Regions from separate parts of the Streptomyces sp. NPDC044061 genome, predicted to be linked through region 1. Evidence: riboswitches for the same ligand, from Rfam matches in the RefSeq annotation. Region 1 holds a riboswitch; each other region holds the start of a gene.
The links. A riboswitch is a leader RNA that binds a small molecule or an ion and turns the genes downstream of it on or off. The one in region 1 is predicted to bind cyclic di-AMP.
Positions count from the first base shown of each region.

Region 2: it holds a riboswitch for cyclic di-AMP, as region 1 does, so the genes downstream of both, AC07CM_RS19985 (C40 family peptidase) here and AC07CM_RS30885 (C40 family peptidase) in region 1, are expected to answer to the same signal.
Region 3: it holds a riboswitch for cyclic di-AMP, as region 1 does, so the genes downstream of both, AC07CM_RS17655 (M23 family metallopeptidase) here and AC07CM_RS30885 (C40 family peptidase) in region 1, are expected to answer to the same signal.
Region 4: it holds a riboswitch for cyclic di-AMP, as region 1 does, so the genes downstream of both, AC07CM_RS25195 (transglycosylase SLT domain-containing protein) here and AC07CM_RS30885 (C40 family peptidase) in region 1, are expected to answer to the same signal.

Region 1 covers NZ_JBWKFL010000021.1:67,912-73,214, forward strand. Annotated here, with positions in the region: gene pcrA (DNA helicase PcrA) at 1-1,388, opposite strand, end outside; cyclic di-AMP (ydaO/yuaA leader) riboswitch at 1,674-1,846, shown strand; gene AC07CM_RS30885 (C40 family peptidase) at 1,854-2,807, shown strand; gene AC07CM_RS30890 (tellurite resistance/C4-dicarboxylate transporter family protein) at 2,920-3,888, shown strand; gene AC07CM_RS30895 (hypothetical protein) at 3,892-4,245, opposite strand; gene AC07CM_RS30900 (C40 family peptidase) at 4,675-5,303, shown strand, end outside.
Region 2 covers NZ_JBWKFL010000011.1:247,889-253,191, reverse strand. Annotated here, with positions in the region: gene efeU (iron uptake transporter permease EfeU) at 1-1,564, shown strand, start outside; gene efeB (iron uptake transporter deferrochelatase/peroxidase subunit) at 1,603-2,874, shown strand; cyclic di-AMP (ydaO/yuaA leader) riboswitch at 3,111-3,280, shown strand; gene AC07CM_RS19985 (C40 family peptidase) at 3,289-4,467, shown strand; gene AC07CM_RS19980 (hypothetical protein) at 4,498-5,303, opposite strand, start outside.
Region 3 covers NZ_JBWKFL010000010.1:5,552-10,854, reverse strand. Annotated here, with positions in the region: gene AC07CM_RS17665 (TetR family transcriptional regulator C-terminal domain-containing protein) at 1-175, shown strand, start outside; gene AC07CM_RS17660 (SGNH/GDSL hydrolase family protein) at 558-1,343, opposite strand; gene AC07CM_RS17655 (M23 family metallopeptidase) at 1,564-2,496, opposite strand; cyclic di-AMP (ydaO/yuaA leader) riboswitch at 2,501-2,664, opposite strand; gene AC07CM_RS17650 (alpha-galactosidase) at 2,968-5,067, opposite strand; gene AC07CM_RS17645 (tyrosine-protein phosphatase) at 5,239-5,303, shown strand, end outside.
Region 4 covers NZ_JBWKFL010000015.1:180,533-185,835, reverse strand. Annotated here, with positions in the region: gene AC07CM_RS25205 (LolA family protein) at 1-828, opposite strand, end outside; gene AC07CM_RS25200 (polyprenyl synthetase family protein) at 1,075-2,085, opposite strand; cyclic di-AMP (ydaO/yuaA leader) riboswitch at 2,617-2,800, shown strand; gene AC07CM_RS25195 (transglycosylase SLT domain-containing protein) at 2,804-3,289, shown strand; gene AC07CM_RS25190 (HAD family hydrolase) at 3,325-4,137, opposite strand; gene AC07CM_RS25185 (FAD-dependent oxidoreductase) at 4,671-5,303, opposite strand, start outside.

The DNA of each region.
Region 1 (5,303 bases):
TAGAAGCGGACCCCGCCGACGACCTTGTAGGGCAGGCCGACGCGGATGAAGACCTCTTCGAAGACACGGGACTGGGCGTTGGTGCGGTAGAAGACGGCGACGTCCCCGGCGCGCGCCTCGCCCGCGTCCGTCAGGCGGTCTATCTCGTCGGAGACGAACTGGGCCTCGTCGTGCTCGGTGTCCGCCACGTAGCCGGTGATCCGCGCGCCCTGGCCGGCGTTGGTCCACAGGTTCTTCGGGCGCCGGGACTCGTTGCGCTCGATGACCGCGTTGGCCGCGGAGAGGATGGTCTGCGTGGAGCGGTAGTTCTGCTCCAGCAGGATCGTCGTGGCGTCCGGGTAGTCCTCCTCGAACTGGAGGATGTTGCGGATGGTCGCGCCCCGGAAGGCGTAGATCGACTGGTCCGCGTCACCGACCACGCAGAGTTCCGCGGGCGGGATGTCGTACTCGCCGGGCGGTACGTCGACGGGGTGCTCGGACGTCCCGACCAGCTCGCGCACCAGCGCGTACTGGGCGTGGTTGGTGTCCTGGTACTCGTCGACCAGGACGTGCCGGAAACGGCGGCGGTAGTGCTCGGCGACGTCCGGGAAGGCGCGCAGCAGGTTGACCGTCGTCATGATCAGGTCGTCGAAGTCGAGCGCGTTGGCCTCGCGCAGCCGCGACTGGTACAGCGCGTAGGCCTGGGCGAGTGTCTTCTCGAAGCCGTCGGTGGCCTGGGCGGCGAAGTCCTCCTCGTCGATCAGCTCGTTCTTCAGGTTGCTGATCTTGGCGCTGAAGGACTTGGGCGGGAAGCGCTTGGGGTCGAGGTCCAGGTCACGGCAGACCAGGGCCATCAGCCGCTTGCTGTCGGCGGCGTCGTAGATCGAGAAGGACGAGGTGAAGCCGAGCCTCTTCGACTCGCGCCGCAGGATCCGCACGCACGCGCTGTGGAAGGTCATGACCCACATCGCGTTCGCGCGCGGGCCGACGAGTTGCTCCACGCGCTCCTTCATCTCGCCCGCGGCCTTGTTGGTGAAGGTGATCGCGAGGATCTGGCCCGGGTGCACGTTCCGCTCGGCGAGCAGGTGGGCGATGCGGTGGGTGAGCACGCGGGTCTTGCCCGAGCCGGCGCCGGCGACGATGAGCAGCGGTGAGCCGGCGTGGACGACCGCGGCGCGCTGGTTCTCGTTCAGGCCCTCCAGGAGCGCGGCCGCGTCGAGCGCGGGGCGGGGGGCACCGTCGCGGTAGTGGGCGTCACGGTCCGGCGGCACGTCGAACTTCCCGCCGAACAGATCGTCCGGAAGCGGCTCCGGAGCATGATCGTCCTCGGGCGGCGGCGGGGGTTCCTCCTCGCGCCCGCGAGGGGTCTGGAGATCCGCCAGGAAGCTGTCGTCAAAGAGGCTGCTCATCGCTCTCCGAGTCTAGGGCGCCGCACCGACAACCGGTCGCCGCCCCGGAAAGGTCGCACCGGGGAGGAGCCCGCAATCGGACACGGCGCCGGAGGGCCGAACACCGCCGCCAGGGTGCCGATCAGGCCCTCACGCTGCGGAAGCGCCTGGTCACGGGGGTGGGAAAGTGCCCTCAGGTCACGGAAATGTATCGGACATATGAGGCACCAACCTTCACAGGAGACACACCAGTTGGCTAGGTTGCCGTCAGGTCGCACGCACCCTTCCGGCGAACGTCGCCGGGCGGCGCGACCTCCGCCGAGTCCGGTGCGCCCCTTCGCGTGCGGCCGGAGCCGGGGACCCACCGATCCTGGGGTGAATCGGCCGACTCCCGCCCGGGACGACGCCGTAGGGCAACCCTTCCGAAGCACCCGCCCGAACCCGACAGCTAACCCGGTAGGCGGACATTGGAAGGAGTCGCCTCCCTTGGCGTCGCACCGCAAGCCGCGCCCCGGCGGAGCCCTCGGACCGGGTCTGCGCACCCCCGCCCTGGCCACCGCCGCCTTCACTTCCGTGGCTGTCCTGTCCCAGACGGCCGAGGCCGCCCCCGCCGACGACGGCAGGCCGAGCGTCGAGGAGATCGAGAAGAAGGTCGACGAGTTCTACCGCCGGGCGGAGACGACGCCCGAGCGGCCCGACGAGGCCACGGAACGGGCCGGGCGGCAGAGGGGTCCGCTGGACAGCCTGCGCGCGATGGTCCCGTTCACGGACACCCCGCAGGAGCACGCGGAACACCCTCTGGACTACTTCGACCAGAACCGGCTGATGGACCGGCTGGCCTCCACCGTGAAGAAGCGGCAGGAGACGGCCAGGAACGTCGAGACACCGGCCGAGTCGGCGTACGACCCCAAGACCGCCAAGGCCGCCGTGCAGAGGAAGCTCGCCTCGGCCCGCGAGCTGCTGTCCCGGCCGACGGTCCAGGAGCCGGTGCGGCCGGCCGGGCCCGGGCGGCGCAGGCGGGCGGAGGCGGCAGCGCCGCCGTACGGGCCCCCCGGCGCACCGGCCGCCAGGGCCGAGAAGACCACCAAGGCCGAGAAGGCGATCGCCTTCGCCCGTGCGCAGATCGGCAAGCCGTACGTGAGCGGGGCCAGCGGGCCCGGCTCCTACGACTGCGCCGGCCTCACCCAGGCCGCCTGGAAGGCCGCCGGCGTCACCCTCCCGCGCGCCGCCCGCGACCAGGCCGCCGCGGGCACCAGGGTCTCCCTCACCGACATGCACCCCGGTGACCTGGTCTTCTTCCACGACGACCTGAGTCATGTGGGCCTCTGCACGGGCGACGGGTTGATGATCCACGCCCCATGGCCCGGCGCGTACATCCGCGAGGAGCCCGTCCATCACGGGCACGGATCGATCGTCCACAGCGTGGTCCGGCCCGCCTGACCGTCCACCGTCCGGGCCGGACGTCCTCTCTGCGAGTTCCACGTCCTCTTTTCGAGCCCCACGCGCGCGTGCCCTCCCGGCCGGTCCCGCGCGGCTCCCTAGCATCGGGCGCATGCCCGGCATCTCAGATCTGCGCGCGTGGTGGGCGGAGCGTCCGCCGGCGGCGGGGTCCGCCGTGATGGCGACCGGCATCATGTCGGTCGCCCTGCATCTGACCGGCGACGAGACGGCGTCCTGGATCTTTCTGTGGCTGGCCTGCGTCGCCTGGGTGGGTCTGGCCGCCGACTTCGCCGTGCGGCTGGTGTGGCAGCGGCAGCGGTGGCTGGCCGACGCGGAGAGTCCCGGCGCGCTCACCGCCGTCGCCGCCACGACGGTGATCGGCACCCGGTTCTCGGCGCTCGGCCGGCAGACCCTGGCCGAGGAGTTCCTGGCGCTGGCGGTGCTGCTCTGGCCGGTGCTGCTGTTCCTCGTCGTACGGCACTGGGAGCGGCGCATGCCGGGAGCGGTGTTCCTGTGTTGTGTGGCCACACAGGGGCTCGCGGTGCTGGCGGCCACGCTGGCAGGGGCCGAGGCGACGGCGTGGCTCGCGCATGCCGCGCTGGTGCTGTTCTGGCTGGGCCTGGTGCTCTACTGCCTGGCACTGCGACGCTTCGACGGGCAGCAGGTGTACGAGGGGGCCGGGGACCAGTGGATCGCGGGCGGGGCGCTCGCCATCTCGGCGCTGGCCGGGGCGAGGCTGCTCCTCGCCGAGAGTGCGCGGCTGTACCTGTGGAACGACGACGACCGGGACGTGCTGCGCAATGTGACGGTCGCGCTGCTCGTCCTGAGCCTGGCCTGGTACGTGATCCTGCTGGTGGCCGAGGCGGTCCGGCCGCGGCTGCGCTACGACGTGCGGCGGTGGGCGACGGTGTTCCCGCTGGGGATGACGGCGGCGGCCGCGCTGTCGGTCGCGACCGCCGTGGGCGTCGGGTGGCTGGAGGGTCTGGGGCGGGTGCTGACGTGGGTGGCGGTGGCGGCGTGGCTCGCGGTCGCGGCCGGCGCGGTCCTCACCGCCCGCGCCGAGATCGGCGGAGGGCGCTGAGCCCTACGTCCACAGCACGGCGATGAAGATGTTCGCCACGGTCAGCAGGCCGACGAGCCCGAAGAGGCCCTTGTCCACCTTCTCCTCGTCGCGCTTCACGTAGACCAGCCCGAGGATCACGATCAGCAGGGCGAGCTTCACGCCGATCTTGACGCTGTTGACGTGGTGGCCGTCGGCCTCGTTGAGACCGACCAGGGCCACGCCGGTGACGAGCATGGTGATCGCGCCGTGCAGCATCCCGGGCACGAAGCGGGCCGTGCCCTGGCCCATCGCCTTCATCTGGGTGAGGAAACCGCCGAGCAGCGCGGCGATGCCGATGATGTGCAGGCCGACGAAGAGATGGATGAGTACGTCCATGAGTCCGGAGCCTAATGAGGGGCCCCGGGGCCTCCTGCCACCGGCCCCACCCAAGGGCATCGGCGATCTTGCATATATGCGCCCCATAGCACCGCACGACTCCGAAGTGCCCGACATTGCGCGCATCGGTCACCACGCTGCGTGAAGGCGACGCCCCTGGCCCACCGAAACGGTCACTTGAGGTCACAACTCGACCCGTCGAAGCCAGTTCCGTACTCCGCGTTACCCACCTGTCACAGACGGGCCTAGCGTCCTCCCCCAGGTGACCGGCTCCCCACCGCCGCCCGGGCCAGGGCGGCAGTCGGCCACCTCCGCCGAGAAAGGTCCGGCGGTGGCCCGCTCCCCCTGTGCGGACCACCGCCGGACGCCTCGACCGCCCCGGTCGCAGGAGTCCTACGGAAAGTCCCACGGAAGGACGTGACGGTCCAGGTGGCAGCGCACCGCAAGCCCCGACAGCGCTCGCTCGGCGGCACCACGGCCCGGACGGCCGCCACCCTCGCCCTGGCGGGCGCGGCCACCGCCACGGCCTTCGACGGGACGGGCAACGCCGAGCCGCAGCTCACCCCGGCGCAGGTGAAGGCCAAGGTGGACAAGCTGTACCAGCAGGCGGAGGCCGCCACCGAGACGTACAACGGGGCGAAGGAGAAGGCGGACGCGACCCAGCGGCGGCTGAACGCGCTGCGCGACGAGACCGCGCGCAAGCAGCAGAAGCTCAACTCGGCCCGGGAGGCGCTGGGTTCCTTCGCGGCGGCGCAGTACCGCGACGGCGGCATCGACCCCGCCTGGCAGCTCGCCCTCTCCAGCGACCCGGACCGGTACCTGGACGGGGCCGCGTTCGCGGAGCGGGCCGGCGAGCGGCAGGCCGGGGCGGTGGCGCGGGTGCGCGAGCAGTTGCGGGACATCGAGCAGTTGCGGGGCGCCGCCCGTGTCGAGCTGAAGTCGCTGCGGTCGCGGCAGGCGGAGCTGAAGCGGCAGAAGAAGACCATCACCGGCAGGCTCGCGGAGGCACGCGGGCTGCTGGCGCGGCTCACCCCGCGGGAGCGGGCCCAGGTCACCGG
Region 2 (5,303 bases), on a different contig from region 1:
CGGCATCGGCCTGGTCCTCGCGGCCGGACTGTGCTGGGGCCTGTACCGGCGGGTGCTGAAGATCAACCTGACCAGGTTCTTCACCGCCACCGGCGCGGTCCTCATCGTCATCGCGGCCGGCGTCCTCGGCTACGGCCTGCGCGACCTCCAGGAGGGTGGCGTGCTGCCCGGGAAGACCGCCTACGCGGTCGACCTGGCCGGCAGCGTCGACGCCGGCTCCTGGTACAGCACCCTGATCCAGGGTGTGTTCAACCTCACCCCGACCATGACCTGGCTGCAGGTGGCGGCCTACGCCGCCTACCTCGCCGTGGTGATGACGCTGTTCGTGCGCGGAGTCCGCACCACCACCCCGAAGCCGGCCGCCGAGCGGGCCGTGCCCGAGCCGAAGGCCGCCCGGCCGCGGCGGAACCGGCCCGTGTGGGTGATCCCGGCCGCCGTGGTCGCCGTACCCGCCCTGCTCGCCGGCCTCGTCGTCGCCCTCGCTCGCCCCAAGCCCGCGGGCGACGAGACCGTCGCCGTCTCGGAGACCGAGTGCGGCAAGGGCTTCACCGCACCGGAGCCGGGCCGCCAGACCTTCCAGATGCGCAACACCGGCGGCAAGACCTCCGAGGTGTACCTGATCGACCCGTCGACCGGCGCGGTCTACGGCGAGATCGAGGGCCTGGCGCCCGGCACCACCCGTGACCTGGTCGCCACCGTCGCGGGCGGCAGCTACGCCTGGCGCTGCGTCCCGACCGGCGGCAGGGCCGTCACCTCCAGGGCGGTGCGGGTCGGCGGCGGGGCAGCGGGCAAGCCGGTCGTCCCGGTCTCGGAACAGGATCTCGCCGCACCCCTGAAGGCGTACCGGACGTACGTCGAGCAGGGCCTGGGCACGCTCGTCACCCAGACCCGGACCCTCGACGACGACATCGCGGGCGGCCACCTCGACAGGGCCCGCACGGACTGGCTGACCGCCCACCGCACCTACGCCTCCCTCGGCGCCGCCTACGGCACCTTCGAGGACTTCGACCAGAAGATCGACGGACGGCCCGACGGGCTGGCCGACGGCGTCCGGGACAAGGACTTCACCGGGTTTCTGCGCCTCGAGCACGGCCTGTGGCACGGCGAGCCGGCCAAGGACCTGCGGGAGCCCGCCCGGCAGCTCGCCGACGCGGCCGCGGGTCTGCGCAAGGCCTTCCCCGGCCAGGAGTTCGACCCGGGCGACCTGCCGCTGCGGGCCCACGAGATCCTGGAGAACACCCTCCAGTTCGAGCTGACCGGCGATACCGACCAGGGCAGCGGGACCACCCTCGCCACCGCCGACGCCAACCTCGCCGGCACCCGCGAGCTGCTCACCGTCCTGAAGCCGCTGCTGACCAGCCGCGCACCCCAGCTGCTCCCGACGGTCGACGCGGACATCGCCCGGCTCCAGAAGCTCCTGGACGCGGCCCACGACGGTGGCCGCTGGACCCCCGTCGACCGGCTCGGCACCGCCGAGCGGCAGCGCGTCAACGGCGCCACCGGACAGCTGCTGGAAGACCTCGCCCCGGTCCCGGACCTCCTCGAGATCCGCAAGTCCGCCTGATGAGCACCGAGCACCCGCACCTGGAAGGGAACCCTTCGATGTCCACTGCCGAGACGCCGGCCTGCCCCGTCGGCCCCGCCCGCCGCTCCTTCGTGCGAACCGCGCTGGGCGCGTCGGCCGCGGGCGCGGTGCTGGCCGGCGGCGGCTTCGCGCTCGGCGAGAGCGGGGGCACCGCACGGGCGCAGGACACGGGCACGGACAGCGGCGCGAAGGTCGCCTTCCACGGCGCCCACCAGGCCGGGATCATCACCCCCGCCCCGGCCGCCGCGACCTTCGTCTCCCTCGACGTCGTCGCCGACGACCGCAAGGGCCTCACCGACCTGCTGCGCACCATTACCGAACGGGCCCGCTTCCTCACCTCCGGCGGCGCCCCCACCGACCTCGGCGTCGGCGCGCCGCCCTCCGACAACGGCATCCTCGGCCCCGAGGTCCCCCCGGACTCGCTGACCGTCACCGTCGGCGTCGGCGCGTCCCTCTTCGACGACCGCTACGGCCTCGCCAGTGCCAGGCCCGCCCGGCTCACCCCGATGCGGACCTTCCCGAACGACGACCTGGACGCCGCCGAGTGCCACGGCGACCTCTCCCTGCAACTCTGCGCGGGCAGCCAGGACACCGTGCTGCACGCCCTGCGCGACATAGCCCGGCACAGCCGGGGCGCCATGCAGATCAAGTGGCGCATCGACGGCTTCCAGAGCGCCCCGCGCCCCACCGGCGCCCAGCGGAACCTGCTCGGCTTCAAGGACGGCATCGCCAACCCCGACGTCGGCTCGGCCCGTGAGACGAACAAGCTCATCTGGGTCGGCGACGGACAGGGCGAGCCCGCCTGGGCCACGGGCGGCAGCTACCAGGTGATCCGGATCATCCGGATGCTCGTGGAGTTCTGGGACCGGGTGTCGCTGACCGAGCAGGAGAAGATGTTCGGCCGCCGCAAGGACACCGGCGCCCCCCTCGACGGCACCAAGGAGACGGACCTTCCCGATTACGCCAGGGACCCGCACGGCACCGCGATCCCACGCGACGCCCACATCCGCCTGGCCAACCCGCGCACCACGAGGACCGACAGCTCCCGCATCCTGCGCCGGGGCTACAACTACGACCGGGGCGTGGACAAGGTCGGCAACCTCGACATGGGCCTGGTCTTCTGCTGCTACCAGCAGGACGTCAGGCGCCAGTTCGAGGCCGTGCAGACCCGGCTGATCGACGAGCCCCTGGTCGACTACATCTCCCCGACGGGCGGCGGCTACTTCTTCGCCCTGCCCGGCGTGCGGGACGCGAAGGACTGGCTCGGCAGGGGCCTGCTGTCCGCCTGACGGCCGCCGCCGGCTCCGCACCGCTCCCGGTCCCGCTCCGTTCCTCCCAGCCCGACGTCGGAAGTCGGGACAAAGCGCACCACGTCACGGCAGATCGATCGCACCCTGCGACGGAGCTGAGCAAAGGTCACGAAAATGTATCGGGCATATCGCCCACCAACCTTCACAGCGGCCCCACGACTTGGCTAGCGTTCCGGCCAGGTCGTCCGACAACCACCGGCGAACGTCGCCGGGCCGTGCGGCCTCCGCCGAGTCCGGTCCGCCTGCGGGCAGCCGGAGCCGGGGACCCACCGACCTTGGGGTGAATCGGCCCGACTCCCTTCCCGGGAACGGGCCGTAGGGCAACCCTTCCGAACCACCCGCCCGAACCCGACAGCTAACTCGGTAGGCGGAACATGGAAGGAGTCGCCTACCTTGGCGTCGCACCGCAAGTCGCGCCCCACGGGTGCCCGTGTGGCAGGCATACGCACCCCCGTCCTCGCCACTGCCGCCCTCACCTCCGTGGCGCTGCTGTCCCAGACCGCCAACGCCACCCCCTCCGCCGACGGCAGGCCGAGCCTCGAGGAGGTTCAGAAGAAGGTCGACGACCTGTACCGTCAGGCCGAGTCCGCGACCGAGAAGTACGACGCGGCCAAGGAGAAGGCCGCGCAGGAGCGCACGCACGTCGACACCCTGCTCGACGACGTGGCCGAGCGCACGGCCAAGCTCAACAAGGCGCGTGAGGAACTGGGTTCGTTCGCCGCGGCACAGTACCGGACCGGGGCCGCCACCCCCGGCACCGCGACCTTCCTGCTCTCGGACTCCCCGCAGGACTACTTCGACCAGACGCAGCTGATGAACCGGCTGACCTCACGCCAGAAGGGCGCGGTCGACGACTACGTCACCGCACAGGCCGCGACTCTGAAGACGCGGCGGAAGGCCGTCAAGAGCCTCGAGACGCTCACGCAGTCGCAGAACGACCTCAGGACGGCCAAGTCCACCGTCCAGGAAAAGCTGTCCACCGCACGGAAGTTGCTCTCCACGCTGACGGCGCAGGAGAAGGCACGCCTCGCGGCGATCGAGAAGCAGAAGCAGCAGGAGGCGGCGAGGAAGGCGGCGGAGCTCGCCAAGAAGCAGGCCGCGGCCGCGCAGGCCGCGAAGGAGCAGAGCGCGTCCTCCGGCTCGACCTCGACCTCCGGCTCCGGCTCGTCCTCGGGTTCGGGGACCTCGACCTCGACGTCGGGCTCCACGAACGCCGCCAAGGCCGCCGAGGCGCTCGCCTTCGCCCGTGCGCAGATCGGCAAGCCGTACGTCTGGGGTGCGACCGGGCCCGGTTCCTACGACTGTTCCGGGCTCACCCAGGCCGCGTGGAAGGCCGCCGGCGTCACCCTGCCGCGCACCACCTACGACCAGGTGACCGCCGGCACCACGGTGTCCCTGGCCGACGCCCAGCCCGGCGACCTCGTCTTCTTCTACGACGACATCAGCCACGTCGGCATCTACATCGGCAACGGCATGATGATCCACGCCCCGAAGCCCGGTGCCTACGTCCGCGAGGAATCCATCTACTACGGCGGCGAGTCGATCATCCACAGCGTGGTGCGCCCGTCCTGACGTCCGGGGCCTGCGAGAGGCCGGCCGCCGTCACCCGCGTACCCCCAGGTCCTCCCGCCACTTGATCAGCTGCCGGGTCGGATCACCCGTGTACGACCAGGGGGTCCGGGTGGCACGGCGGCCCAGCAGGCGCAGTACGGCCGCCGCGACGTCCGGCGTGCCGGCCAGACAGGCCGCGTGCGCCAGGTGGTTGAGGTCCCGCAGCTCGGTGGGGGGCACATCGCTGTCCGGGCGGGCCCGCACCCACCGCTCCCAGGTGCGCCGCACGTCGTTGACCGCTCCGTCGTGGTCCCAGTGCGGGCCGAGGCTCATCGCACCGCGCTGCCCGTGCGCGCCGTCGAGGGCGTAGCGGTACTCCTCCACCCGGGCGTACTGCACCAGCACCGGCAGCGGGCAGCCGGGCGGCGCCACTCCGGCCGCGTCCCGGGCGAAGTCGTACATCAGGCCGTGCGTGCCGTGCCAGCGGGCCGAGTAGTAGTGCAGCACCTGCAGATGGCCCTCCGTGTTGTACGGGTCCCGCCGGTACAACTCGTCCCACCAGCGCCCCAGTTCGCGGCGCCGTACGCCCGTCGGATACAGCCGGGCGACCGAGATCAGCGACACCCACGGCGTGGGATCCTCGGGGCAGGCCTCGGTGGCGTGCAGACAGGCCAGGACCGCGCTGTCGACGCGGTCCCGGTCGATCGGCACGCCCCGCCCCGCCGTGATGGCCAGGTGGAACGCCCGGGCCGTCTCCGTCGCCGCGCGCAGCACCTGCGCGTCCGCGTTGCCGGGCTCGGCGGCCAGCCACGACTCCACCGTGGAACTGCCCGCGCAGGCCTGGGCCAGCAGCCGCA
Region 3 (5,303 bases), on a different contig from region 1:
CGCGGACCCGGCGGGGGCGGCCCTGCGCCTCACCGCGCTTCTCGACGGGCTCGCGGTGCAGCTGACGTCGTACCCGGGCGCGGTGCCACGCTCCCGGGCCCAGCGCTGGGTGGACGACGCCCTGGCTCGGGAACTCGGGCTGCCCCGGGAGGCGTTGACCGGACGGGTACGCTGAGCCGCCCCGCCCCGGGTGGCCGCACGACCGCGCCCCGCACCACCGGACGGCCGCTACAGGGCCACCACACCCGTCACCCCACCCAGGACCCAACGGTCGACACCCGCCCGGGAAACCGCGTTGCCCCAAAAGGAGTCGACCAGGCGAGCGCGCTCAGCCGGCCCGCCCGGGCGACCGCACGACCACGCCCCGCACCACCGGACGGCCGCTACAGGGCCACCACACCCGTCACCCCACCGAGGACCCAACGGTCGACACCCGCCCGGGAAACCGCGTTGCCTCAGGAGGCGTTGACCGGACGGTGCGCTGAGCCGCCCCGCCCGGACGGCCGCATGAGCGTGCCCCGCACCGGCGGGCGCGCGGTACGGGGCCACGACGCCCGTTACGCCACCGACGCGATCCGCATCTTGATGTCGTCCGGCGACAGGGTGCCCTTCGCCGTCACATGATCCCCGGAGGACTCGCCGCGCAGCCGACGGCCGATCCACGGGACGAGGTACTCGCGGGCCCAGTGGACGTCGTCGCGACGGATCTCCAGGGTGCCCCGGGGCGGGAGCTGCGGCCAGGCCTGCTCCGGGTCGGCCGGGACGTCGAGGCCGAGGGCCTGCCCGGCGCGGAGCGCCACGCGCGTGTGCCCCTCGGGCGAGAGGTGCAGCCGGTCGTCGTCCCAGGCCCTGCGGTCCTGAATGGACTTCAGCGACCACAGGTCGAGCACGGGACAGCCGTACCGGTCGGCGATGGCGCGGACGTGCCCGTTGTAGGTGGCGATCTTGCCGCGCAGGTGCTTGAGCAGGGGCACGCCACGGGTGTCGAAGCCGGTCGTCACCAGGACGGTGCCCGCGACGCCGGTGAGCCGCGCAAGGGCCCGCTCGAAGCGCTCGGCCACCTCGTCCGGGTCGGTGCCGGGCCGGATGATGTCGTTGCCCCCCGCACAGAAGGAGACGAGGTCCGGGGCGAGTTCGACGGCCTGCGGAACCTGGTCGGCCACGATCTGGTCGAGCAGCTTCCCGCGCACCGCCAGGTTGGTGTACGCGAAGTCGCCCTCGGGCCGCCGGTCGGCGAGCAGTACCGCGAACCGGTCGGCCCAGCCCACGAAGGCCCCGTCGGGGCCGGGGTCGCCGACGCCCTCGGTGAAGCTGTCCCCCACCGCTACGTACGACCCGATCACTGATCTGCTGTCATTCTTCGAATCGTCTGCCACGTCGGACCATGATTCACCTTCGGATGTGACCTACGCGACCGTAATAAGGGGTTGACGGGCGGTGAGATAAGCCACTTCGCCAACAGGCCTCAACTGGGAATACGACCCACGGACACACCGAAGGCCGGACCCGGGGATCGAGGGTCCGGCCTTCGGTGCGTCAGGGAGAAGGTGTGCGCGGTGGCGGTCAGCCGACGGCGACGCCGTGCGAGCGGAGGTAGCCGACCGGGTCGATGTCCGAACCGTAGTTGGGCGTGGTGCGGATCTCGAAGTGCAGGTGCGGGCCGGTCACGTTGCCGGTGGCGCCCGACAGACCCAGCTGCTGGCCCGCGGTCACGGTCTGGCCGGCCGAGACGGAGAGCTGGGAGAGGTGGCCGTACTGGGCGTAGTAGCCGTCGTTCAGCTTGATGACGACCTGGTTGCCGTACGCGCCGCCCCATCCGGCGGAGACGACGGTGCCGGCGGCGACGGCCTTCACGGGGGTGCCGGTCGGCACGACGAAGTCGACGCCGGTGTGGTAGCCGCTGGACCACATGCTGCCGGCCACGTGGTAGGCGGTGCCGACGGTGGCGCCGGTGACCGGGAGGGTGTAGCCGGTGGAGGTGGCGGGGGCGGCCTGCGCCGCCGGGGCCGCCGACGCCGAGAGGGCGGCCGAGGGGGTCGCCGGCGCCGAGGCGGTCACCTTCGGCCGCTGGGCCCCCCGCGAGGCCGCGGAGGACTCGGTGTGCGCCGTCGCCGCCTTCGCGCCGAGGGACAGCTTCAGACCCGTGTGGATCAGCGACGGATCCGCGCCGACGGCCGGCCGGTTGTCCTCGTAGAGCCGCTGCCAGCCGCCGCCGACGTGCTGCTCGTCGGCGATCTTCGCCAGGCAGTCACCGGACTTCACCGTGTAGCTGCGCACGCCCGAATTCGGCTGCGCGACGGCATTCTTCACGACCGCCTTTTCCACGGCCGGAAGGGACTGCGTGGCATTTCGGGAAACTGACTGCGGGGTGGCGGCGTGCGCTCCGGTGGCCCCGATCAGCGGCAGGGCCAGTGCGGCACCGCCGGTGCCGGCGGCGGCGATGGAGCGGCTGAAACGCCGGCTCTTGGGGCGTCGGTGCTTACCCTTCGCGGGCATGGCGCATTCCTCTCCGACGCCTGCGAGGTGAGCTGTCGGGTTCGGGCTGGAGCCGCCCGGCCGCACATGCGCGGCTGCACCCCGAGCCTGCGCCCCGGGACCGGGACAGGCAGTCGTACCTGGTGGGTCCCCCGCTCCTGCCGAGCACGGGTCAAGTGTGTGGGGACTCCGGGCGGCGGCAGGATTCGGCGTTCCGTCCGGATTGGTGGCGAACGTAAGCGAGCGAGACGCACCCGGACAAGCAGCCGGTTCGTGACGAGAGTGCTCCAGCTGATCGAATTCGGGAATTCACGGTCACTCTCCGTGAATTCCCGAATCCTGACGTTTTCAATGTTCCCTGCCATCGCGGAAATTACGTGCACATGACGCGCGACGCACGGTCACGAATATGACGCTCCTCACGCGCCACCTTTCCACGCCTCCTCATTCCAGAGCGAGTTGGAATGAAGGCTGCAATTCGGACAGAGAGGCTCAGATGCGGTGTAGTCGGAGAACCGTCGCATCCAGGTCGCCCTTCAGCCCGGTGCGCAGCCCGTGATGCAACAGAACCGCACCCCGGTGCACTTCGCCCGTTTCGCGGCATTCGTACGACACCGTGGGGTCGAGTCCGCGGAGCCGTAGCGCAGGCACCGGCTCGCCGTAGCTCTGCGCCTGGAGGCAGGCGAGGACCACGGTCTCGTCCCCGAGGACGTACTGGACGGCACTCAGTCCACCCGTCGGAGGCCGCAGCCGGTACAGCTCGCCATGCTGGACCACCGGGCGGATCTCCTTGTACAGATCCACCCACCGCCGGGCCTCGGACAGCTCCCCCTCGGTCCACTCGGTGAGGTCGCCGCCGACGCCGAGCACCCCGGCCATCGAGCTGACGAAACGGAACCGCAGGGAGCTGACCCGGCCGTTGAGCTGGGTGTTCGGGCTGTCAGTGACCCAGGCGGCCATGACCCGGGCGGGGTGGATCTGGCTGAAGCCGTGTTGGATGGCGAGCCGGTCGAGCGGGTCGGTGTTGTCGGAGGTCCACACCTGGTCGGTGCGGCCCAGCACGCCGAGGTCGATCCGGCCACCCCCGCCCGAGCAGGACTCGAAGGCCACCCGGGGATGGGCGGCGCGCAGCCGGTCCAGCAGGGCGTACAGGGCCCGGACGTGGTCGACCCACAGGCGTTGCGGGTACGGCTCCCCGGGCCAGCCGGCGTCGGTGAAGCAGCGGTTGAAGTCCCACTTCACATAGTCGATCGGGGCGCTGGACAGGAGGGCGTCCAACTGCCCCCAGAGGTACTCCTGGACGTCCTCGCGGGCGAGGTTGAGGACGAGCTGATTGCGTAGTTCCGTCCGCTTTCTACCCGTTTGGTACTGCACCCAGTCGGGGTGAGCACGGTAGAGCTCGCTGTCGGGGTTGACCATCTCCGGCTCGACCCAGATGCCGAACTGCATGCCGAGGCCGTGCACCTGGTCCGCGAGGGGCTTGAGGCCGTGCGGGAAGCGGTCGGGGTTGGGGGTCCAGTCGCCGAGCCCGGCCCGGTCGCTGGTGCGGGCGCCGAACCAGCCGTCGTCCACGACGAACAGCTCGACGCCGATCGCGGCGGCCCGCCGGGCCAGGGCGGCCTGCTGCTCCTCGGAGATGTCGAAGTTGGTCGCCTCCCAGGAGTTGAACAGCACCGGCCGGTCCCGCTCCGCGTCCGGGATGACGTACGCCCGCTGGTAGGCGTGCCAGGCGCGGCTGGCCCCGCCGAAACCGCCGTCGCTCCACAGCCCCGCGAAGACGGGTGTGGTGTACGACTCCCCCGGCTCCAGGAGCAGCAGGCCCGAGTCGTCGTGGCCCGCGCCGCCGGTGATCTGCACGCGCGCGTCGGGGAGTTGGGCGACGGCGATCCGCCAGGAGCCGGACCAGCCGAGCGCGCAGCCGTAGACCTCGCCGCGCTCCTCTGTCGCGTCGGTGTCGAGCGCGACCCAGGGCAGGTGCTGGTGGCCGGTGTGGCCGCGGCGGCTGCCGACGACCTTCTCGCCGTAGGTGAGGGGTGCGGTGGTGAGCAGGGACTCGGCGGCCCAGCGGCCGTGCAGCTGGGACAGCCGCCAGCCCTCGCGCTCGGGCAGGGTCCAGGCGGCGGCGTCGGCGCGCAGCAGTTCCACGCGCGTGTGGCCGCCGTTGGCCACGGTCACCCAGCGCTCCACCACGTCGCCGCGCATCCGGTAGTCCAGGGTGATCGTCACGCCGTCGTCGTCGAAGCGCAGCCGCAGCCCGTCGCCCTCGGCGCCGTCGGTGTCGGTGTCGGTGTCGGTGTCGTACGACACGAAGCGCCACTCGGTGCCGCGCCGCTCGTCGGTGCGCACGGACAGGGCGGGGCGGGTGAAGCGCGGGCCGCCCTCGACGGGGTACTCCTCGCGGCCGTCGAGCGGGGACTCGAAGGGCCGGTAGGGGGGCAGCGGGCTCACCGCGAGGGCTTCGGCGTCGGCGAGCGCGATCCGTGGCCCCCAGTGGAGGTGCAGCAGTTCGTCCGCGTCGGTGAGATGCAGCGCGTAGCTGCTGGTGGGCCCCGACAGGAGCCACGTACGACCGTTTTCGGCGATGTCCACCATCGAGACCTCACAGGTGCCAACAGATCCGCTCAAGTGCGAACATCATTAGGCCCGGTGACCCCTGGTGGCAACGCCTGTGGACAACTGATTGCCCCAGGAAATCGATGTCGTATCGTCAACGGAGCGCCCGTCGACGAGCCGCGCCGGCGGGGCCGACCGGGAGGAGCCCCCGTGACGCAGCAGGTCCCGTCGACCGAACCCGAGCTGGCCGGAGTGCGCAACTTCCGTGACGTGGG
Region 4 (5,303 bases), on a different contig from region 1:
GGAGGCGGCCGGCCTGGCGAAGGAGACCTGGGTGAAGCCCGCGTCGACCACGGCGGCGCCGCCGCTCCTCGGGGTCAGCGTGAACTTCAGCGGCTGGCCCGTCTTGGCGTCCACGGCGATGGTGATCGCGCCGACCGTGGTACCGGACTGCCTTGGCTTGATCAGCAGCCTGTAGGCGTCGCGTCCGGCGACCTGCGCGGTGCCGTCGACGGTCACGGACGTGGTGTCGTCGACCGACTTCAGGGCCTCGTCGGCGAAGTCCTTCGGCGTGGCCGGCGGCTCGGCCCGGTGCTCCTTGCCGGAGTCGGCGGCGGTGCCGTGGTGGACCTCGTTGCTCTTGCTGTCGTAGCCCCAGACGTCCCTGCCGTTGTGGATCAGGCTGTACTCGGCGCCACTCTCCAGCAGCGACAGCTTCTGCCGGTCCGGGCCGTCGGCCGCCACGCGCAGGGTGTGCGTGCCGGAGACCAGCTCGGTGAGCTTGGACGTCGGGTCGGCGGAGGAGCCGTCGCCGCCGCCCCGGGCCGCCCCGGACGCCAGGCTGCTCTCCAGTCCGCCCAGGTTGGGCAGACCGAGGTCGGTGCTGATCTTCACCGTGCCGGACAGCTGCTGCACGTCGGACTTGGCGATCTTGTCGATGAGCTGCTGCGCGGTGATCTTCGGCAGGTCGGGGTCACCGGAGTCGGCGAGTGCCGGGACCAGCCCGATCGTGGCCGCCGCCACCCCCACCACCGCGACCGGTACCGCGTAACGGGCGGCCTTGCGGCGTCCGGAGTGCAGGTCCTCGTCCTGCGCGGCGCCCGTTGCGTCGTCGGATTCGTACGGTGCCATCTGTGCCTTACCTCCGTCGTCGGCGGCGGCTGTCCCCCACACTGGTCCACCTGAGCCGCCATTCTCACCCGAATCGGTGAGCAGTGGTGATTTCCGTGGTTTCCATCTGACCAAATCGGCCGTGAGGAAGCGTCAGACCTCGGGGCCAAGTCCGTGTACGCCTGCGGTATGACACACGAGGGCGGTGTCTCCCCCGACCCGTAGGGGTCGTGCGGGAGACACCGCCCTCGCGCCGGAAAGAGGGCCTCAGCCGGCCCGGTGCACCACCGCGTCGCACAGCTCGAGCAGCGCCGCCTTGGCGTCGCACTCCGGCAGCGGGGCCAGCGCGGACCGCGCCTCCTCCGCGTACCGGACGGTGTCCCGGCGGGCCTGCTCCAGCGCGGGGTGCGCGCGCAGCGCGGCCAGCGCCTCGGCGTGCCGGGCGTCGTCGGTGAGGTCGGAGTCCAGCAGCTCGCACAGCGCGACGTCCTCGGGCAGGCCCAGGCGGGCGGCCCGCTCGCGCAGCCGCAGCACGGGCAGCGTCGGGATGCCCTCGCGCAGGTCGGTGCCCGGGGTCTTGCCGGACTCGTGCGAGTCGGAGGCGATGTCCAGGACGTCGTCCGCGAGCTGGAAGGCGACCCCGAGCCGTTCGCCGTACTGGGTGAGCACGTCGACGACCGTCTCGTCGGCGCCGGACATCATCGCGCCGAACCGGCACGACACGGCCACCAGGGAGCCCGTCTTGCCGCCCAGCACGTCCAGGTAGTGCTCGACCGGGTCGCGACCGTCTGAGGGGCCGGCGGTCTCCAGGATCTGGCCGGTGACCAGCCGCTCGAACGCGAGGGCCTGCACCCGGACCGCCTCGGGGCCGAGGTCGGCGAGGATCTGCGAGGCGCGTGCGAAGAGAAAGTCGCCGGTGAGCACCGCGACGGAGTTGCCCCAGCGGGTGTTGGCGCTGTCCACGCCGCGCCGCACGGACGCCTCGTCCATGACGTCGTCGTGGTACAGCGTGGCGAGGTGGGTCAGCTCCACGACGACGGCCGACGGTACGACGCCGGGCGCGTACGGGTCGCCGAACTGTGCCGCGAGCATCACGAGCAGCGGCCGGAACCGCTTCCCACCGGCCCGTACGAGGTGCTGCGCGGCCCCCGTGATGAACGGGACCTCGCTCTTGGTGGCTTCGAGCAAGCCTTCCTCGACAGCCGCCAATCCGGCCTGGACATCGGCTTCCAGAGCCTGGTCCCGCACGCTCAGCCCGAACGGCCCGACGACGGTCACGAGGGGTCTCCTGTCTGCTGGTGTCTGCTGGCGATTACACGGTTTGTCGATAGGTCGCTGCCATCACTCAAGTCAGCGTATCCGGTCCCGTTTCGATCACCGATAGCGCCCACCGGTCCAGCCCGGGCGGTATCGGATCACGGCCGGTATGTTTTTGATCATCTGATAAGGACGGACATCCATCGACTTAACCGGAACTCGTCCGTTTTGTCGCGAACTGGGCGATGGGTGGATTACTCCTTTTGCGCCATGGCCGGTAAATCCCCCTAATCCCCCATGTCTGATTTGATACACTTCGCCATTTCGTGACTTGAGTCACGCGTACCCGTGTACCCCGCCGGTCGCGCCACCACCGGTTTCCCCTTGCCGCATCAGCCAGTTGAGGGTTGGCAACCGCAAAGGATCAAGCACCTCATATGCCACTGTTCAAGGTCAACAGGCGCTTTATGTGAATCCGACGCTTGTTTCGGACATGTGCTCTCGCATAGCTTCCGGGCCAGTCAGGCGAACGCCGAATCCTGCCGCGCCTGACACCACCCATCGACGAACTCATTCGTGCGGCAGGAGCGGGGGACCCAGGTAAGCCGCCGGACCGGACGACACACGTCGCGCCGGGACGGCTAGGGGTGAAGTCGTGTCTCCCACCGGAGACACGGCCGGGCACCTCCCCGCCCGAACCCGACAGCTCACCTCGCAGGCGACGGAGAGGAACTTCGCCATGCCTGCTGCCGCTCAGCCCCGCCGTGTCCGCACCGGTCTCGTCCGCAAGCTCGCCGTCGTCGGCACCGGTGCCGCCGTGCTCGCGCTTCCGGTCATCGGGGCGACCAGCGCCTCCGCCGCGACCCCCACCGCCACGACGGTCTCCACCACCCCCGCCGGCTACCCGAACACCCTCGACGGCTGGATCCGCGAGTCGCTCGCGATCATGGCCGAGAAGCACATCCCGGGGACGTACAACGGCATCTACCGCAACATCATCCGCGAGTCGTCGGGCAACCCCAGCGCCATCAACCTGTGGGACTCCAACGCGGCCAAGGGCATCCCGTCCAAGGGCCTGCTCCAGGTGATCGACCCGACGTTCAACACGTACCACGTGGCCGGAACGTCCTTCGACATCTACGACCCGGTCGCCAACATCACGGCCGCCTGCAACTACGCGGCCGCGCGCTACGGCTCGATCGACAACGTCTTCGGCGCCTACTGACGGGCACCGGTGGCAGGCCACTACTGATATCCCGGTCAGTCGGTCGGGAACAGTCTTTCGAGGACGACGGCGATGCCGTCGTCCTCGTTCGACGTGGTGATCTCGTCTGCGACCGCCTTCAGCTCGGGGTGGGCGTTGGCCATGGCGACACCGCGTCCGGCCCAGTCGAACATCGGGATGTCGTTGGGCATGTCGCCGAAGGCGAGGGCCCGTTCGGCGGCGACCCCCAGGTGGTCGGCGGCCAGCGCCAGCCCCGACGCCTTGGTGACACCGCACGGCTGGAGCTCCACGGTCCCCGGCCCCGACATCGTGACCGTCGCCAGCGATCCCACCGCCGAGCGCGCGACCGCTGCCAACTCGTCGTCGGACAGCGTGTGGTGGCGTAGCAGCACCTTGCTGATCGGCTCGCACCACAGGTCGTCCCGCCGGGCGACCCGCACCGCGGGCAGGGTCGGGTGCGGCATCAGGTACCCCGGCTCGATCAGCGTGAGCCCGTCCACGCCGTCCTGGTCGACGGCAGCGTAGACCTGGCCCACCTCGGCCTCGATCTTGCCGAGCGCGGTCTCGGCCAGTTCCCGGTCCAACCGCACCGACCACAGCAGACGGTCGGCGCCGGCGTCGTAGACCTGCGCGCCCTGCCCGCACACCGCGAGCCCCGTGCAGCCGAGCGCGTCCAGCAGGGGCCGCACCCGGGGGGCCGGGCGGCCCGTCACCACCAGGTGCCGTGCACCGGCCCGTGCCACCCGCCCGAGCGCGGCGAGCGACCGGTCGGAGACGGTGTCGTCGCCACGCAGCAACGTCCCGTCCAGGTCGGTGGCGATCAGTGCGTAAGCGGGGGGTGCGGCCATGATCAGAGAATACGGACAGCACGCGCCTCCGACTCATCGCGGTGTTCCTGGACTTGTGTGCTGCTCGGCCCCAAGTGGTGCCCGGGGACTCCTCGATGGTGGTGTCGATGCCGTCGAAGCGGTCGGCCACCTCGCCCCACGGCGCGTCCGGCACCGATCCCTCGGAGCGGTCGGCAAGTCGTACCCTCGCAGTCCGGGCGCAAGAGCGGGACGCCCGGGGCGAGCCGCCGTGGGCGTATTTCGCCGTCACCTTGGGCACCCTCGGCCGTCGCCTGCGCCGAGCCGGCCCGTCGGCCGCACGCGGACGGCCGGATCCCATCGGCCGCACGCGGACGACCGGGTCCATCCGCTGGGCGCGGACGGCCGGGTCGAGGAGCTCTTCGGCCGCCCGCTGCCGTCGTGCTCTCCGGCTTGTACTGCCCGGCCCGGGAGACTGCCAGGGCCGGGAGGGGGAGGCCACGGCGGCCGCCCGCCCGCCCGAGCCGGTCGAGGAGTTCCCGGGTGGCATGGGGCGGAGGGGATCTCCGGCCGGCTCAGGCGTGGGCGGCTGCCAGATGCCTGGCCAGCCGGGGCGAGGCGAACTCCGTGCCGCAGACGAAGCGCATCACCGGGCCGTACGAGGACGCCGCCGGGAGACCGGTGAAGTACACGCCGGGGACGGACGAGACGTATCCGGCGCCGAGCCTGGGCGTGCCCCGGCTCACCGCGAGCCGGGTGCGCAGTTCGTGGCCGAGGAAGTCCATGGCGGCGATGTCCACGCGGTAGCCGGTGGCCGCGATGACGTGGTCGGCGGACAGCCGCTCGGTGCCCCCGCCGTGGGTACGGACGGCGAGGACGGGGCTGCCGTCCGGGGCCTCGGCGGCCACCACCCGCTCGACCTCCTGGACCTGCACCTTGCCCTCGAAGCGGTCGCGCAGCCACCAGGCGCCGAGCGGGCCGAGGACCCGGCGGACCAGGTAGTGGCGGGTCTGGGCGGGCAGATAGCGGTAGGGGTGGGGGTAGTAGCTGAGCGCCCACAGGGACCAGGCGCGGCCGAACGGTGACTCGGGGCGCAGCCTCGGCTGGTGCCAGGGCGGTGCGCCGAAGGCGACCCGGCCGCGGCCGCGCGAGACCACGCGCACCTGGGCACCGGCCTCGGCCGCGAGGGCCGCCGTCTCCAGGGCGGA